Regions from separate parts of the Enterobacter sp. UPMP701 genome, predicted to be linked through region 2. Evidence: predicted binding sites of a transcription regulator. Region 2 holds the regulator's gene; each other region holds the start of a gene.
The links. Region 2 encodes PurR, which represses purine synthesis genes. Its sites were predicted from a motif close to CANGCAAACGTTTGCNTG; they were not measured.
Positions count from the first base shown of each region.

Region 1 (6,257 bases), on a different contig from region 2:
ACCGCCCGTCATGGTCTGCTGCACCTGCTGTTTATCCATATTCACCGCGTTCAGCTTGCCGTTCACCGTCGGCTTAAGCGGGGCATTCGCCTGCACACTGCCGCTGGCGGTCATCTGAATATTGCCGTCGCCCGTAATCGGCAGCGCAGGCCAGCCCCACTGCTGCAGCACGTTGAGCGGCACGCCGCGCCCGTTCAGGCTCACCGTGGTCTGCCGCTGTGGCAGTTGCGAAACCGTCGCTGTGGCTTCCAGAATGCCTTTCTCGGTAAACGCGCTCAGGTCGGTAATGTTCACCGTGGCGGCGTTTGCATTCAGCGCCAGCGACGGACGGCGCACGTCGACGCGGTTAAAGGTTGCCGCCGCGCCGTTCAGGGTTGCGCTGCCGCCCCAGACGCCCCACTGGCGATCTTTGGCCAGCTGCAGGTTTGCGCCATAGCCGTCCAGAGAGGTGATCTGCCACGGGAAGGCGGGATCGATGTCGATCACCAGGTTGCGGCTCAGGCCGAATTTTTGCAGCGTGACGCTGTTAAGCCATTCCGGCAGCGGCTCCATCCACAGCGTTTTCCAGTTTTCAGGCAGGGTGTACTCCAGCCCGGCGATGGCAACATCGTCCAGCACCAGCGCTTTGCCGTCGCGCAGCCAGTTGCCGGACGTGCGCACCATGCCGCCCTCCCAGCGGGAAGTGAACTGGCGCAGCGCCATACCCTGCGGGGAAAACTCCGCATTCAAAATCGGGTCAAACAGATGCAGCGAGCCGTAGATAAACTCGCTGGCGTTCATGGACAGGCGGCCTTCCTGGCTCTGCCAGTCGCCTTTGCTGAGAGTCAGGTTGCGCAGGCTTAAATCGAGGTCGGTCACCGCCCAGTCCGGGCCCTGCAGGCGGGCATCGGTGACCTCCAGACGGCCAATTTGCAGGGAAGGAATGGTGGCCAGCGGTGCAAAGAATGCTTTCAGCGTTTTATCGCTCTGCAGGCGGATCTCGTTCAGGCGCATGGTGTCGATTATCCAGCTTCCGTCGGCGTTACGCAGGGCGGAGCCGGTGAGCGAGCCACGGGCCATATCGGCACCGATGGTGTTCAGCACTACCTCTTTGCCGTTCAACTGGCCGTCAATCAGCACGTTGGTAGCCGGGACGCCGTTCAGGGTCAGCGAACCGGCGCTCATCTGGATCTTCGCGTTTTTACCCAGCACGTTGCCCGCTTCTGGCTGCCATGGGCTGACGCCGCCCGTGACCTTCTGCGCGCTCAGATCCCATTCGGTATTCGGGCTGTTAAAGGCCATATTGTTCAGCTGCAAACGATCGGCCTGGAAAGGCATCGGTGCCGTCTGAGGCGAGAGATTCAGCGTGCCGTCGAACAGGGTGATGGTGTCCATGTGCAGCGGATCGGTAACCTGACGGCTGCTCAGACCGATATCGACTTTTTTCGCCACCAGCGTGGCGGGTTTACCGTCCCGCCCAAAGGTGACATTTTCCAGAATGAGGTGGGAAGGCGATGAAAAGCGGTGATTCATCTTGTCGAAACTGAGTTCGTAGTCGGTATTCACCGTAATCCAGCTGCTGACCTGCGCCGCTCCCCATCGGGTCTGGAGCAGAATATACAGCGCCAGCACGACGATAAGCAGGGCTATCAGCAGATAGACGAGTAGCTTTCCAATAAATTTCATGGTCTTCCATCCCGCAAAACGAACATAAGGGAGTTATGCACGATTTGAGCGCAATGCTCAAGGCGGGAATGGTGTAATTAGATGTCACGGCAGGCATTGACTGCCTGCCGTGAGGGAGATCAGTTCTTTTCAGGCGGGAAAACGAGGTTCAACACGATCGCAGTGATACCGCCCGCGGCGATGCCGGAAGAGAGCAGGTTTTTCACCCAGTCAGGCGCAAACTGCAGGATCAGCGGCTGCTGGGAAACACCCAGACCGACGGCCAGCGACAGCGCGATAATCATGATCGCGCGGCGGTTCAGCGGCTCGCGGGAGACAATGCGTACGCCGGAGGCCGCGATAGTCCCGAACATCACCAGCGTAGCGCCGCCCAGTACCGGTTCAGGGATGTGCTGCACAAAGCCGCTTACCGCCGGGAACAGGCCGAGGACAATCAGCATCAGTGCCACCACAAAACCAACGTAGCGGCTGGCCACGCCGGTCAACTGGATCACGCCGTTGTTCTGGCCGAAGCAGGAGTTCGGAAAGGTGTTGAATACCGCAGAGACAAACGAGTTCAGGCCGTTCGCCAGCACGCCGCCTTTCAGGCGCTTCATGTACAGCGGGCCGGACACTGGCTGCTCGGAGACGTCGGAGGTGGCGGTGATATCACCGATGGTCTCCAGAGAGGTGATCATAAAGACCAGCATCAGCGGCAGGAGCAGACCCCAGTCAATGCCCAGACCGTAGTAGAGCGGCGTGGGGACGGTGATCAGCGCGCTGTTGGTCGGCGCGGTGTTCTCCGGCAGCATCCCCAGCGCCCACGCCAGCAGATAACCCGCCGCCATGGCGATCACCAGTGAGGCGACGCGCAGGTAAGGGTTACGCTGGCGGTTAAGCAGAATGATGATCGCCAGCACCACGCCCGCCAGCAGCAGGTTTTTCGGCGCGCCGAAGGTATGGTCGCTCATTGCCGCGTAGCCGCCGCCGATGGAGGTGAGGCCCACCTGAATCAGCGACAGGCCGATAATCATCACCACCACGCCGGAAACCAGCGGGGTGATCACACGGCGAGCCAGATGCAGCACGCGGGAGATGACCATCTCCGTGCAGCTGGCCAGCATCAGGGTGCCGAACAGCGCCGCCATCATCGTTGGAACATCCGCACCGCCGGTTTTCAGCGCCGTGCCGCCCATGATCAGCGGCGCCACGAAGTTAAAGCTGGTGCCCTGAATCGACAGTAACCCAGACCCAACCGGCCCCCATGCTTTAATTTGAATAATGGAGGCCACGCCGGAGGCGAAGAGGGACATGCTGATGATGTGCTGCGTGTCCTGCGCCGGTAAACCGAGCGCCTGACAAATCAGCAGCGCCGGGGTGATCACCGCAACAAACATTGCCAGAAGATGCTGGCAGGCGGCGAAAAGCGTCTGCGGCAGCGGCGGTCGGTCTTCAAGGCGGTAAATCAGTTCGCTATTTTGCTTCTGCGCAATCGGTTGCGCATCAGGCGACTCTATAGTGTTAACGGACATCGGCGGCAATTCCACGGTGGAAAAGCGGGCATTTTATCTGACCACCTGGTAAAAGCAAACGATTGCCAGCAAAAAAAGGGAAGAAAATCTGCCGCCGTGAGCAGGTTTTCTACAACCCATCGGAAAAAAAAATTACACTTTTTGCGCCGGGGGCTCATGACGAGCGCAAACCGGCCCAGGATAACGCCGCGTGTGTATGGAACACGCGCATAACAGGAGCCTTTTATGATTCATCTCGATACGTTGTCGACCCTTGTTGCCGCAACGCTGGTTCTTCTGCTTGGTCGCAAGCTGGTACACAGTGTTTCCTTTCTGAAAAAGTACACCATTCCTGAACCTGTCGCCGGTGGTCTGCTGGTGGCGCTGGCCCTGCTGATACTGAAAAAAAGCATGGGCTGGGAAATTGATTTTGATATGTCCCTGAAAGACCCGCTGATGCTGGCTTTCTTTGCCACCATCGGCCTGAACGCCAACCTGGCGAGCCTGCGCTCGGGCGGTAAGGTGCTCGGCGTATTTCTGATTGTGGTGGTGGGGCTGCTGCTGATGCAAAACGCGATTGGCATCGGCATGGCAACGCTGCTGGGGCTGGATCCGCTGATGGGGCTGCTGGCGGGGTCAATTACCCTTTCGGGCGGTCACGGCACCGGCGCGGCGTGGAGCAAGCTGTTCATCGAGCGCTACGGTTTTGAAAACGCGACGGAAGTGGCGATGGCCTGCGCCACCTTTGGCCTGGTGCTGGGCGGCCTGATTGGCGGCCCGGTAGCGCGTTATCTGGTGAAGCATTCCACCACGCCGAACGGCAGACCGGACGATGAAATGGTGCCGACCGCGTTCGAAAAGCCGGACGTTGGCCGCAGCATCACTTCACTGGTGATGATTGAAACCATCGCGATGATTGCCATCTGCCTGACCGCGGGCAAAGTGGTTGCGCAATGGCTGGCGGGTTCCGCATTTGAACTGCCGACGTTTGTCTGCGTGCTGTTTATCGGTGTGATCCTGAGCAACGGTCTGGCGCTGATGGGCTTCTACCGCGTGTTTGAACGGGCGGTATCGGTGCTCGGCAACGTCTGCCTGTCGCTGTTCCTGGCGATGGCGCTGATGAGCCTGAAACTGTGGGAGCTGGCCTCGCTGGCGCTGCCGATGGTGGCGATTCTGGCGGTGCAGGCGCTGTTTATGGCGCTCTATGCCATGTTTGTCACCTGGCGCATGATGGGCAAAAACTACGATGCGGCGGTGCTGGCGGCGGGTCACTGCGGGTTTGGCCTGGGGGCTACCCCAACGGCTATCGCCAACATGCAGGCGATCACCGAACGGTTCGGGCCATCGCACATGGCGTTTCTGGTGGTCCCGATGGTTGGCGCATTCTTCATTGATATCGTTAACGCGCTGGTGATCAAGCTGTACCTGATGCTGCCGATATTTGCCTGAGATCAGGCGTTGGAATACCGTTCGGTTTCCGGCATCCAGCGCTCTATTAACGCTGCCGCCTGTTCGGGGTAGCGTTCATGAATATGGCGTGCAAGGCGCTGAACTTCGGGGATCATGGCCTGATCGCGCAGTAAATCCGCCACTTTGAATTCAGCATTACCCGTCTGGCGCGTGCCCAGCAGTTCGCCAGGGCCGCGTATCTCAAGGTCTTTTTGCGCAATCACAAATCCGTCGTTGCTGTCGCGCAGCACCTGCAACCGCATCTGGGCGGTTTTTGAAAGCGGTGCTTTGTAGAGCAGTACGCAGTGGGAAGCCACCGCGCCACGACCAACGCGCCCGCGCAGCTGGTGGAGCTGGGCAAGCCCCAGACGCTCCGGGTTTTCGATGATCATCAGGCTGGAATTTGGCACGTCCACCCCCACTTCGATGACCGTCGTCGCGACCAGCAAATGCAGTTCCCCCTGTTTGAAGGATTGCATCACCGCCTGCTTCTCGGCAGGCTTCATGCGGCCATGCACCAGGCCAACGTTCAGTTCAGGCAGTGCCAGCTTTAGCTCTTCCCACGTCGCTTCGGCAGCCTGCGCTTCCAGCAACTCAGACTCTTCAATCAGGGTGCAGACCCAGTACGCCTGACGCCCTTCCTGCGTACAGGCGTTGCGCACGCGGTCAATGATGTCGCTGCGGCGTGTATCCGGTATCGCAACCGTCGTCACCGGCGTTCGGCCTGGAGGCAGTTCGTCGATGGTGGAGGTATCCAGATCGGCGTAGGCGGTCATCGCCAGGGTGCGCGGGATCGGCGTGGCGGTCATGATCAACTGATGCGGGTGGAAGCCCTGCTGCAGCCCCTTCTCCCACAGCGCCAGACGCTGATGCACGCCAAAGCGGTGCTGTTCGTCGATAATCACCAGCGCGAGGCCGTTAAACTGCACCTGCTCCTGGAAGATAGCGTGCGTGCCGACAATCATCTGCACCTGACCGCTGGCGATGGCTTCCTGCTGCGCAAGACGCGCTTTGCCTTTTTGCTTCCCGGCAAGCCAGCCCACCTCAATCCCGAGCGGTGCGAACCAGGCTCGGAAATTATTGGCGTGCTGCTCGGCCAGCAGCTCGGTCGGCGCCATCAGCGCCACCTGCTTACCGTGGGCGATCGCGCGCAGGGCCGCCAGTGCGGCAACCAGCGTTTTGCCGGAGCCAACGTCGCCCTGCACCAGGCGCATCATCGGCACGTCGAGCGCCATATCGCGTTCGATTTCGGCAGTAACACGCGCCTGCGCGCCAGTCGGTTTAAACGGCAGCGAGGCCAGCAGCTTATCTTTGAGCGCATCATTCTGGCTTAACGGCTGAGCGTGAAAACGCTGCGCGCCCGCGCGAAGCGCCAGCATGCTCAGGTTATGCGCCAGTAATTCCTCAAGGATAAGACGCCGTTGGGCGGGGTGTTTGCCGCTTTCTAAATCGCTGAGCTGCAGCGTTGGTGGCGGGCGATGCAGGGTACGCAGGGCCTCGGGCAGGCTCATCATACCCTGCGCCAGTTCTGGCGGCAGCAGCTCGGCAATGGCGCAGGTATCCAGCAGCTCCAGCGCCTGATCGGTGAGCTTACGCAGCGTCGCCTGCTTGATGCCTTCGGTCGTCGGGTAAACCGGCGTGAGCGTCTCCTGC
Region 1 is NZ_JBSKJN010000005.1:134,156-140,412, reverse strand. It holds gene ACWKXT_RS13680 (AsmA family protein) at 1-1,665, opposite strand, end outside; gene xanP (xanthine/proton symporter XanP) at 1,785-3,176, opposite strand; gene gltS (sodium/glutamate symporter) at 3,402-4,604, shown strand; gene recG (ATP-dependent DNA helicase RecG) at 4,607-6,257, opposite strand, start outside.
Region 1: a site for PurR is predicted at 3,228-3,245, ahead of gltS (sodium/glutamate symporter). Genes of this name have one in related genera too.

Region 2 (6,257 bases):
GCAAACGCCTCTCAGCAGGCGCGGCATTCTGCTGTGCAAAAAAGCCATCTGGTGAAAGCCACAGAGCGTAAGAAAAAGACCAGCAGCAAGAACGACAAGAAAAAAACCACCGCTCAGACTAAACAAACCGCTTCCAGCAAAACGAAAACCAAACCTTCCCGCACAGCCCGCACCGCAAAAAATAAAGCTTCTCAGACCGCCGCAAACCTCGTTACTGAAAAATGCATCGCGCGTAAAGGCCATAAAGCAAAATGCACGAAAGTGACGAAACTGGCAGACGTGCATAAAGTTCGCGTGCAGAAAGCGCAAAAAACGGCGATGAACAAGCTGATGGGGCAAATTGGCAAACCTTATCGCTGGGGTGGCAGTTCGCCGCGCACCGGTTTCGACTGCAGCGGCCTTGTCTATTACGCCTATAAAGATCTGGTTAAGTTTCGCATTCCACGCACCGCCAATGAGATGTACCACCTGCGCGATGCCTCACCTGTTAACCGGGGTGAGCTGGAAAACGGCGATCTGGTCTTCTTCCGCACGCAGGGTCGCGGCACGGCTGACCACGTCGGCGTCTATGTCGGCAACGGGAAATTCATTCAGTCTCCACGCAGCGGTCAGGACATTCAAATCACCTCGCTCAGCGAAGATTACTGGGTACGTCACTACGTCGGCGCGCGTCGCGTCATGACGCCAAAAACCATTCGTTAATCCCTGCCCTGCCGCACCCGCGGCAGGGTAAGTTCCTCTTTTGCATACCCTTTCAATTTGCTATTCTGTCCTTGTTGTCTGTAGGGTTATTGGCAACGCAAAATACAATAAGGAGAGAAGCAATGTCGTTCGAATTACCTGCACTACCGTATGCAAAAGACGCCCTGGCACCGCACATTTCTGCGGAAACCCTGGAATATCACTACGGCAAGCATCATCAGACGTACGTCACCAACCTGAACAACCTGATCAAGGGCACCGATTTCGAAGGCAAAACGCTGGAGGAGATCGTCCGCGGTTCAGAGGGTGGAATCTTTAACAACGCCGCTCAGGTGTGGAACCACACCTTCTACTGGCACTGCCTGGCACCGAATGCTGGTGGCGAACCTGCCGGTGTACTGGCAACCGCCATCAACGCCGCATTTGGCAGCTTTGCGGAGTTTAAAGCGAAGTTTACCGATGCAGCCATCAAGAACTTCGGTTCTGGCTGGACGTGGCTGGTAAAAGAAGCGGATGGCAAACTGGCTATCGTGTCCACCTCTAACGCGGGCACCCCGCTGACCACCAGCGCTACGCCGCTGATGACCGTGGACGTGTGGGAACACGCTTACTACATTGATTACCGTAATGCGCGCCCGAACTACCTGGAACACTTCTGGGCACTGGTAAACTGGGACTTTGTGGCGAAGAACTTCGCCGCGTAAGGATCACGCAGAAGGGGTTACCCTTCTGCGTTTTTTGCTTATTCAGCCGTACAAACCGCTTCTGGCTGTTTACGACCGGACATCATCACCAGCAGCAGGCCGAGCGCGGCAATAATCGCCCCCATCACCGGCACAAAACTGTATCCCAGGCCACCTGAAATCACGGCGCCCCCGGCGGCAGCCCCCAACGCATTGCCGAGATTGAACGCCCCGATATTCACGGAAGACGAGAGACCCGGCGCTTCATGGGCGACGCGCATCACGCGCATCTGCAGCGGTGGAACCACGGCGAAGGTGGCAGCTCCCCAGACGACCATCGCAATCGCCGCGCCGAATTCATTCCGCGCCAGCCACGGGATCGCAATCATGATGACAATCAGCAGGGTTAAGAACCCCTTCAGCGTCCCGCTCACGGAACGGTCGGCAAATTTCCCGCCGAGATAGTTGCCAATTGAGAAGCCGACGCCAATCAGCACCAGCATCGCGGTAACAAAGAGTGGCGTTGCGTGGGTAATGTCGTGCAAGACCGGCGAAATGTAGGTGTAGAGGGTAAACATCGCCCCTGCCCCCAGCACGGTGGTCAGCAGCGCGGAGAGCACCTGCGGACGCATCAGCACCGCCAGCTCTTTACGCACTTCCGGACGTTCGCCGGCGCTGCCTTTCGGCAGGGAGAAGAACAGTGCCACCATCGCGACCACGCCCAGCCCGGCCGTCGCCAGGAAGGACATCCGCCAGCCGATCGCTTCACCCAACCAGGTTGCCGCCGGTACGCCGCCAATGTTGGCAATCGTCAGCCCCATAAACATGGTCGCCACGGCGCTTGCCTGCTTGTGTTTCGGCACAACGCTCGCGGCCACGACCGACCCGAGCCCAAAGAACGCGCCGTGGTTGAGGCTGGTCAGAATGCGCGACAACATCAGGGTGGTGTAGTCCGGCGAAATGGCCGAAAGCACATTGCCGAGGGTGAAAATCGCCATCAGGAAAATCAGCGCATTGCGGCGCGCGCGGTGCGAAAGCAGAAGCGTCATCAGCGGCGCTCCCACCATCACTCCGATAGCGTAGGCGCTGATTAGCATACCGGCGGCCGGGATCGAGACGTCCACGCCCCGGGCGATAACAGGCAGTAACCCCATCGGGGAGAATTCAGTGGTGCCAATCCCAAAAGCGCCAATCGCCAGGGCCAGCAGGGGAAAATTGATTTTCATGCGTCAACTCCGGATGCCGTGTCATGTGGTGACACAGAACAAAGAAGCGGAAAGCATGACATCAATCACAAAAAATGAGAAGTTAACAAAATGGCAAAAGATTTTTGCCAGAGAAGTAACAATCAGGAGATCGGGAGGGAGAAGGCTCTCCCCCCGCGTAAATCAGTGCAGCGCAGCCGTCAGGCCAGCCGCGACAATCAGAGCCAGCACAATAACGGTGGTGAACAGCGAAAACTTCAGATCGGAACTCATCAATTTTTCTCCTTTTAATCCCCCCACGAAAAGTGAGCTTGCTCATTTTTGCACAATTTAGCTCAAAAATCTTCCTGGATTTAAGCTGATAAACACTTTAGCTCTTCCCCTTTTCATCAAGATAGGCCAAAATTCCACGCTAAATTTATTAGCGTACCGGCCATTGACCCCCTCCTGACGTCCCGTGTCGTTTTCCTGGCGTACCGCAATCCAAAATTGCGAGATAAGGGTGAGAGAAGGCAAACGTTTACCTTCAAGTTTTTCAGGAGTTTAGGATATGGTCTGGAGTGACATTTAATGGCAACAATTAAAGACGTAGCAAAACGCGCAAACGTTTCCACTACAACCGTATCACATGTAATTAACAAAACCCGCTTTGTGGCGGAAGAGACGCGCAACGCCGTCTGGGCTGCGATCAAAGAGCTGCACTACTCACCGAGTGCGGTTGCGCGTAGCCTCAAGGTTAATCACACCAAGTCTATTGGTCTGCTGGCGACCAGCAGCGAAGCGGCCTATTTTGCCGAGATCATTGAAGCGGTAGAGAAAAACTGCTTCCAGAAAGGCTATACCCTGATTCTGGGCAACGCATGGAATAGCATAGAAAAACAGCGTGCCTATCTGTCGATGATGGCGCAAAAGCGCGTGGATGGCCTGCTGGTGATGTGCTCCGAGTACCCGGAATCCGTACTGTCGATGCTGGAAGAGTATCGCCATATCCCTATGGTGGTGATGGACTGGGGCGAAGCGCGCGCCGACTTCACCGATTCCGTCATCGATAACGCCTTCGAAGGCGGTTACATGGCGGGCCGTTATCTGATCGAACGCGGCCACCGCGAGATTGGCGTAATCCCGGGTCCGCTGGAGCGCAACACCGGTGCGGGCCGCCTGGCCGGATTTATGAAAGCGATGGAAGAGGCGCTGATTACCGTGCCGGAAAACTGGATCGTGCAGGGTGACTTTGAGCCGGAATCAGGCTACCGCGCGATGCAGCAGATCGTCTCCCAGCAGCACCGTCCGACCGCCGTCTTCTGCGGGGGCGACATCATGGCCATGGGTGCACTCTGCGCCGCAGACGAGCTTGGCCTGCGCGTCCCGCAGGATATTTCCGTGATCGGCTATGACAACGTGCGCAACGCGCGCTTCTTCACGCCAGCGCTGACCACCATTCACCAGCCGAAAGATTCGCTGGGTGAAACGGCCTTCAATATGCTGCTGGACAGGATCGTCAACAAGCGTGAAGAGTCGCAGTCCATTGAAGTTCATCCACGCCTCATCGAGCGCCGCTCCGTTGCGGATGGTCCTTTCCGCGACTACCGTCGTTAATCTTCTTCCGGGGCCAGTCAGTCTGGCTCCCGTAACCATTCCCGGTTAAGCGTTTCGCTGTCACCCAGATAATCCAGCAGCCAGGCCATAGCGGGTGAGACATCATTTTGTTGCCAGGTGAGACAGCAGGCCGCATCCGGGAACGGGTTCTCCAGCGTTAGCTCTATCCACTCTCCGGTGTCGATACGCGGACGCGCAAAATGGGCGGGCACCATGCCTACGCAGAGTCCGGCACTGAGGCACGTCGCCGACGATCCCCAGTCAGGGGCGACAACCCGCCGCTGGTTGTCCAGCAGCCATGTAATTCGCTTCGGCAGTGAACGGGAGGTATCCTCCAGCACCAGCGACGGCCAGCTGCGCAGCGTATCGTCGCTCAGCGGCCCTTCCATCGCCGCCAGGGGATGATCGCTTGCCACCACACATTTCCAGCTCAGCATCCCCATATCGCGAAAGGCGTAACGTCCCCCGACGGGGATCGCCTGGGTCGCGCCAATCGCCATCTCTACCCTGCCGTCCGCCAGCGCATCCCAGACGCCGTTGAACACCTCCTGCGAGACCCGCAGTTCAACGTCAGAGAAATGCCGATAAAAATCGACAATCATCTGCCGGGTGCGCTTGGGCTTAACGATGTTATCCACCGCAATGGAAAGGTGTCCCCGCCAGCCGTTCGCGATCTGCTGACACTGCTCGCGGGTGATCTGCATTTTTTTGATAACAGAACGCCCTTCTTTCAGAAACCACGCCCCTGCGGGCGTTAATTCCACATCACGATGCCGCCGTTCAAACAGCGGAACCGCCAGCCATTCTTCAAGCTGACGTACCGTATAGCTGATAGCCGAAGGGACGCGGTGCAACTCCTGCGCCGCAGCGCTAAAGCTGCCGTTACGCGCGACAGCATCGACCACTTCAAGAGAATAATCTGACCACATTTTCTGCCTGCAAAAAATTTGAATTCACCCGCCAAATATTAGCGTTTCACAAGCGGCTTTGCACTCCCTACACTCAGCGCCAATGTATACCTGCCTCCTCAGGAGAATAAAATAGTGCAACCCAGGAAAGGATTTTTAGTCTGGCTCGGCGGCTTAAGCGTGCTGGGCTTTTTGGCCACCGATATGTACCTGCCGGCCTTCGCCGCGATGCAGGAAGATTTGCAAACGCCTGCCGCGGCCATCAGCGCCAGCCTGAGTTTGTTCCTCGCCGGTTTTGCTTTCGCACAGCTGCTCTGGGGACCGCTCTCGGATCGCTTTGGTCGTAAACCGGTATTGCTGCTGGGGCTGGCCATTTTTGCCGTTGGCTGTCTGGGGATGTTATGGGTGCGCGATGCTACCTGGCTGCTGGTGCTGCGGTTTGCTCAGGCGGTCGGCGTCTGTGCCGCTGCCGTGACCTGGCAGGCGCTGGTCACCGACTACTACCCGGCAAACCGCACAAACCGTATTTTCGCTACCATTATGCCGCTGGTGGGTCTCTCACCTGCCCTCGCCCCGCTGCTGGGCAGCTGGATCCTCGCGCACTTTGACTGGCAGGCTATCTTTGCCACGCTGTTTGCCATCACGCTGGTGCTGATGCTGCCTGCGTTCGCTCTCAAGCCAGCGCATAAAAAAGAGGCGCATGCTGACGCGAAGCCGATTACCTTCACCTCCCTGCTGAGCGCAAAAGCATATCGCGGCAACGTTCTGATCTATGCCGCCTGTTCGGCGAGCTTCTTCGCGTGGCTGACCGGTTCGCCCTTTATTCTGCATGATATGGGCTACAGCCCGGCGGCCATTGGTCTGAGCTACGTTCCGCAGACCATCGCGTTCCTGGTGGGCGGGTACGGCTGCCGCGCGGCGCTGCAAAAATGGGAAGGCCAGCAAATGCTGCCGTGGCTGCTGGTGCTGTATGCGTTGAGCGTCATCGGGACCTGGGCCGTTGGCTTTATTCCGGGCGCGGGTCTTGCCGAAATATTGATTCCATTCTGCGTGATGGCCATCGCGAACGGGGCGATCTACCCTATCGTTGTGGCGCAGGCGCTGCGTCCGTTCCCGCAGGCGACAGGCCGCGCGGCTGCGCTGCAGAACACCCTGCAACTGGG
Region 2 is NZ_JBSKJN010000001.1:527,310-533,566, reverse strand. It holds gene ACWKXT_RS02610 (C40 family peptidase) at 1-702, shown strand, start outside; gene sodB (superoxide dismutase [Fe]) at 825-1,406, shown strand; gene ACWKXT_RS02600 (MFS transporter) at 1,445-2,611, opposite strand; gene cydH (cytochrome bd-I oxidase subunit CydH) at 2,774-2,863, opposite strand; gene purR (HTH-type transcriptional repressor PurR) at 3,161-4,186, shown strand; gene punR (DNA-binding transcriptional activator PunR) at 4,204-5,115, opposite strand; gene punC (purine nucleoside transporter PunC) at 5,230-6,257, shown strand, end outside.

Region 3 (6,257 bases), on a different contig from region 2:
GTAGTCATCCTTCAGGAACTGCACCAGATCGGTTTCGCGATTGATCAGTATTGGGGTAATGTGCTGGCGCAGATAGTGTTTAAAGTAGTGGCGCAGCCAGTTTTGTTGGTTAACGGAAAGCTGGCGTTCGTTAATCAGGAAGATTTGATTGCGCGCCATCTCCAGCAGCAGTTCGTTATACAGGCCGTCAAATTCCTGATCGGCTTTCAACACGCGGGACTGGATTTTGCCCAGCAGATGCCGCGAGTGCGAGTTTAAGCCCTGTTCTTCGCTGATGATGATCCGTCTTTTCAGCTCGGCAAAGCGAACCTTGTAGAACTCATCCAGGTTGTTGGAATAAATGCCTAAAAAACGCATGCGTTCGATCAGCGGGTTACTTTTGTCTGCCGCTTCCTGGAGTACACGTTCGTTAAATGCTAACCAGCTTAGCTCTTTCTCGATATATAACTTTTCCTGACCCATTACAGCTCACACTCCAGTTCAATCACAGGACGTGGTAAATCCGTCTCGTCCTTATTATGGCGAGCATTTCCACGATATGTCCAACAGTGCCAGAAAAGTATGACAGTTATTTTTTTTGTTGGGGATTTTAGAAGGTTGGAGAAGGGAATATCGGGTAATGCAATGTGTACGTCGGGTAAGCGCAGCGCCACCCGACATAACAAACTACTCTTCGGCTGCATAACCCTGCGGGGGTAACTTCACGCCGTCCAGCCAGGCTGCGCCGTCGCGCATCGCCAGACGCCCGTCAACAAACCAGCTTACCACCAGCGGGTAAATGGCATGTTCCTGGGTCTGCACGCGCTCGGTCACGTCGTCTTCGTTGTCGCCGTCAAAGACCGGCACTTTCGCCTGCAGGATCACCGGGCCACCGTCCAGCTCGTCGGTCACGAAATGGACAGAGGTACCGTGCTCCTCGTCGCCGTTTTCCAGCACCTGACGATGGGTGTGCAGGCCGGGATATTTCGGCAGCAGGGAAGGGTGAATATTCAGCAGTCGACCGGCGTAGTGTTCGACGAAGGCCGGGCTGAGGATACGCATATAGCCCGCCAGCACCACCACGTCAGGCGCGTAGGCGTCAATCTCCTGCACCAGCTCGCGGTCAAAGGCTTCACGCCCGGCAAACTGGCTGGCTTCCAGCGCGTGCGCGGGAATGTTCGCTTCCCGCGCGCGCTCAAGGCCGAACGCGTCGGCCTTGTTGCTGAAAACTGCCCGAATGGTGCCATTGATTTTCTTCTGTTTGCAGGCGTCTATGATGGCCTGCAAATTGCTTCCGTTGCCGGAAATGAGCACCACGATGTTTTTCATTCAATGACCACACGCTGTTCGGAGTCGGAAGCCTTAATCGTACCGATTTTCCACGCGTTTTCACCTTTTTCAGTCAGCAGCTTAACCGCTTTATCCGCTTCGCTTGCCGGCAGGGCGATAACCATGCCCACGCCGCAGTTAAAGGTGAGGTACATTTCGTGAGAGCTCACGTTGCCTGCGGTTTGCAGCCAGTTGAAGACGGCTGGCCACTGCCATGAGGATTCGTCGATCACCGCCTGGGTGTTGTCCGGCAGAACGCGCGGGATGTTTTCCCAGAAGCCGCCGCCGGTCAGGTGAGCGATAGCGTGAACGTCAACGTTTTCGATCAGCTCCAGCACGTTTTTCACGTAAATGCGGGTAGGGGCCAGCAGGTGGTCGGCCAGCGGTTTGCCGTCGAGCTCGGTGGTCAGCGGGTCACAGCCGCTCACTTCGAGGATTTTACGCACCAGAGAGTAGCCGTTAGAGTGCGGGCCGCTGGAGGCCAGCGCGATAAGCACATCGCCATCGGCCACTTTGCTGCCGTCGATAATTTCTGATTTTTCTACTACGCCGACGCAGAAGCCCGCGACGTCATAATCTTCGCCGTGGTACATGCCCGGCATTTCAGCGGTTTCGCCGCCCACCAGCGCACAGCCGGACTGCAGACAGCCTTCGGCGATACCGTTAATGACGCTGGCTGCGGTATCCACATCCAGTTTGCCGGTCGCGTAGTAATCGAGGAAGAACAGCGGCTCTGCGCCCTGAACCACCAGGTCATTCACACACATCGCGACCAGGTCGATACCGATCGTGTCGTGACGTTTTAAATCCATCGCCAGGCGCAGCTTGGTGCCTACACCGTCAGTACCCGAGACCAGAACAGGTTCACGATATTTTTGCGGCAGCGCGCACAGTGCGCCGAAGCCACCCAGACCACCCATCACTTCCGGGCGGCGGGTTTTCTTCACCACACCTTTGATTCGGTCAACCAGCGCATTACCTGCGTCAATATCAACACCGGCATCTTTGTAGCTGAGAGAAGTTTTGTTGGTCACGGCTTAAATCCCCACGCGATTGCATAGCTAGTAAGAAAAATCGGCGCAATTCTAACAGTCCAGGCAAACGTTTGCGAGCCTATTCTCGGCGCGGGGATCTTTTTTTCTTAGCGATCTGTTAATGCAGCCAAACTTGACTCCGTTCACGAAAATGAAACCGGTTTCGGCAATCTGCTTGCAACGAATATCGCCTTTGCACATCATCGGACTGAAACCGGTTTCTGTAATTGTTTTTGCAGAAAATAACGCAGAATGAGGGAAAGCGAATGTCAGGATTCAAAGCAGGTTTTCTGTGGGGGGGGGCCGTTGCGGCACATCAGCTTGAAGGCGGCTGGAAAGAGGGCGGCAAAGGCGTAAGCGTTGCCGACGTCATGACCGCGGGCGCGCACGGCGTGCCGCGTGAAATCACCAACGGCGTGCTGGAGGGGAAAAATTACCCTAACCATGAGGCCATCGATTTCTACCATCGCTATAAAGAAGACATCAAACTCTTTGCCGAGATGGGGTTCAAATGCTTCCGCACCTCCATCGCCTGGACGCGTATCTTCCCGAAAGGCGACGAGCTTGAACCGAACGAGGCCGGGCTGAAATTCTATGACGATTTGTTCGACGAATGCCTGAAGTACGGCATCGAACCGGTGATTACGCTTTCCCATTTTGAGATGCCGTTCCACCTGGTCACGGAATACGGCGGCTGGCGCAACCGTAAGCTGATCGACTTCTTCGTTCGTTTCGCAAAAGTGGTTTTCCAGCGCTATCAGCATAAAGTGAAGTACTGGATGACCTTCAACGAGATCAACAACCAGGCCAACTTCCACGAAGACTTTGCGCCGTTTACCAACTCCGGGCTGAAATATGCGCCGGGCGAAGACCGCGAGCCGGTGATGTTCCAGGCGGCGCACTACGAGCTGGTGGCCAGTGCCCTGGCGGTGAAGGCGGGACGCGAGATCAACCCGTCGCTGCAGATCGGCTGCATGATTGCCATGTGTCCTATCTACCCGCTGACCTGCGCGCCGGACGACATGATGATGGCGATGAACGCCATGCACCGCCGCTACTGGTTTACCGATGTTCACGTGCGCGGCACGTACCCGCAGCATCTGCTCAACTACTTTGCGCGTCGGGGCTTCGCGCTGGATATTACCGAAGAAGATAAAGCCGCGCTGAAGCAGGGCTGCGTGGATTACATCGGCTTTAGCTATTATATGTCCTTCGCCACCAAAGCGACGGCAGATAACCCGGCGCTGGACTACGACGAAAGCAAGAGCCTGGTCTCCAACCCGTACGTGCAGAAATCCGACTGGGGCTGGCAGATTGATCCGGTCGGGTTGCGCTACTCTCTGAACTGGTTCTGGGATCACTATCAGCTGCCGCTGTTCATTGTTGAAAACGGCTTTGGCGCGATCGACGTGCAGGAGAGCGACGGCACGGTGAACGACCAGTACCGCATCGATTACCTTTCCGCGCACATCCGCGAGATGAAAAAAGCGGTGGTGGAAGACGGCGTGGATCTGATGGGCTATACCCCATGGGGCTGTATCGACCTGGTGTCTGCCGGAACGGGCGAAATGAAAAAACGCTACGGCTTTATCTTTGTCGATAAAGACAATGAAGGCAACGGCACGCTGAACCGCAGCAAGAAGAAATCGTTCGACTGGTATAAGCAGGTGATTGCGAGCAACGGCGAGCAGCTATAATTGCCCGGTAAGCGTTAGCGCCACCCGGCAGAATCCCGCACCCAAGCCGGAGCCCAGCCTCCGGCATTTTTGTTTTTGATTGATGTACGTCAAGCAAGATGGGTATGGTCTAATCCGAAAAAAGCGGTATAATCCCGCGATTTTTTTGCGGATGCCACCTCAGAGGAGAAAGAGAATGAAGATTGTGGAAGTGAAACACCCACTCGTTAAACACAAGTTGGGCCTGATGCGTGAGCATGACATCAGCACGAAGCGTTTTCGCGAACTGGCTTCTGAAGTGGGCAGCCTGCTGACCTACGAAGCGACCTCTGATCTGGAAACAGAAAAAGTGACCATCGAAGGCTGGAACGGCCCGGTGCAGGTTGAGCAGATCAAAGGTAAGAAAATTACCGTGGTGCCAATCCTGCGCGCCGGTCTTGGCATGATGGAAGGCGTGCTGGAGCACGTCCCAAGCGCGCGCATCAGCGTGGTCGGTATCTACCGTAATGAAGAGACGCTGGAGCCGGTGCCTTACTTCCAGAAGCTGGTCTCTAACATCGACGAGCGCATGGCGCTGGTGGTTGACCCGATGCTGGCGACCGGCGGTTCTATGATCGCCACCATCGACCTGCTGAAAAAAGCGGGCTGCAGCAGCATTAAGGTGCTGGTTCTGGTGGCTGCACCGGAAGGTATCGCGGCGCTGGAAAAAGCGCACCCGGACGTTGAGCTTTACACCGCGTCTGTTGACCAGGGTCTGAACGAGCACGGGTACATTATTCCGGGGCTCGGCGATGCCGGCGATAAGATCTTTGGTACGAAATAATCGAATAACGATAACTAAGCCGACTTTGATAGTCGGCTTTTTTTTGAATAAAACACACATAACTAACCATCTCAGAGGAAAACACTATGACGCGCCGTGCTATCGGGGTGAGTGAAAGACCGCCGCTTTTACAGACTATCCCGCTTAGTTTGCAACATCTGTTCGCCATGTTTGGCGCAACCGTGCTGGTGCCAATCCTGTTTCACATTAACCCGGCTACCGTGCTGCTGTTCAACGGCATTGGTACGCTGCTTTATCTGTTCATCTGTAAAGGCAAAATCCCGGCGTATCTCGGGTCGAGCTTTGCCTTTATCTCGCCGGTGTTATTGTTGCTGCCGCTGGGTTATGAGGTCGCGCTGGGCGGCTTTATCATGTGTGGCGTGCTGTTCTGCCTCGTTTCCTTCATCGTGAAGAAAGCCGGTACCGGCTGGCTGGACGTGATGTTCCCGCCTGCGGCGATGGGTGCCATCGTTGCCGTCATTGGCCTGGAGCTGGCGGGCGTGGCGGCGAACATGGCTGGCCTGCTGCCTGCGGACGGTCAGTCACCGGATTCCAAAACCATCATCATCTCGCTGGTAACCCTGGGCGTGACGGTATTTGGCTCCGTGCTGTTCCGCGGTTTCATGGCGATTATCCCGATCCTGATCGGCGTGCTGGCGGGCTACACGCTCTCCTTCGTGATGGGCGTTGTGGATACCACGCCGATTGCCGAGGCGCACTGGTTCGCGCTGCCAACCTTTTACACCCCGCGCTTTGAATGGTTTGCTATCTTCACCATTCTGCCTGCGGCGCTGGTGGTAATTGCCGAGCACGTCGGGCACCTGGTTGTAACGGCGAACATCGTGAAGCGCGACCTGATCCGCGACCCGGGCCTGCACCGCTCCATGTTTGCCAACGGTTTCTCCACCATCATCTCCGGTTTCTTCGGCTCCACGCCAAACACCACCTACGGCGAGAACATCGGCGTAATGGCGATCACCCGCGTCTACAGCACCTGGGTTATCGGCGGCGCGGCGATCATCGCCATTCTGCTCTCCTGCGTCGGTAAACTGGCGGCGGCGATTCAGATCATCCCGGTGCCGGTGATGGGCGGCGTTTCCCTGCTGCTGTACGGGGTGATCGGTGCCTCCGGTATACGCGTGCTGATTGAATCCAAAGTGGATTACAGTAAGGCGCAGAACCTGATCCTGACCTCCGTTATCCTGATCATCGGCGTGAGCGGCGCGAAGGTGCACATTGGCGCGGCGGAGCTGAAAGGCATGGCGCTGGCGACCATCGTCGGTGTCGGCCTGAGCCTGATTTTCAAGCTGATCTCAGTGATCCGCCCGGAAGAGGTGGTGCTGGACGCGGACGAAAGCGAAAAAGCGTCACATTGATCGAAAAGCCGGGCGAAGGATCGCCCGGTTCTCTCCTCGC
Region 3 is NZ_JBSKJN010000004.1:179,736-185,992, reverse strand. It holds gene ppk1 (polyphosphate kinase 1) at 1-462, opposite strand, end outside; gene purN (phosphoribosylglycinamide formyltransferase) at 667-1,308, opposite strand; gene purM (phosphoribosylformylglycinamidine cyclo-ligase) at 1,305-2,342, opposite strand; gene ACWKXT_RS12415 (6-phospho-beta-glucosidase) at 2,609-4,039, shown strand; gene upp (uracil phosphoribosyltransferase) at 4,215-4,841, shown strand; gene uraA (uracil permease) at 4,928-6,217, shown strand.
Region 3: a site for PurR is predicted at 2,403-2,420, ahead of purM (phosphoribosylformylglycinamidine cyclo-ligase). Genes of this name have one in related genera too.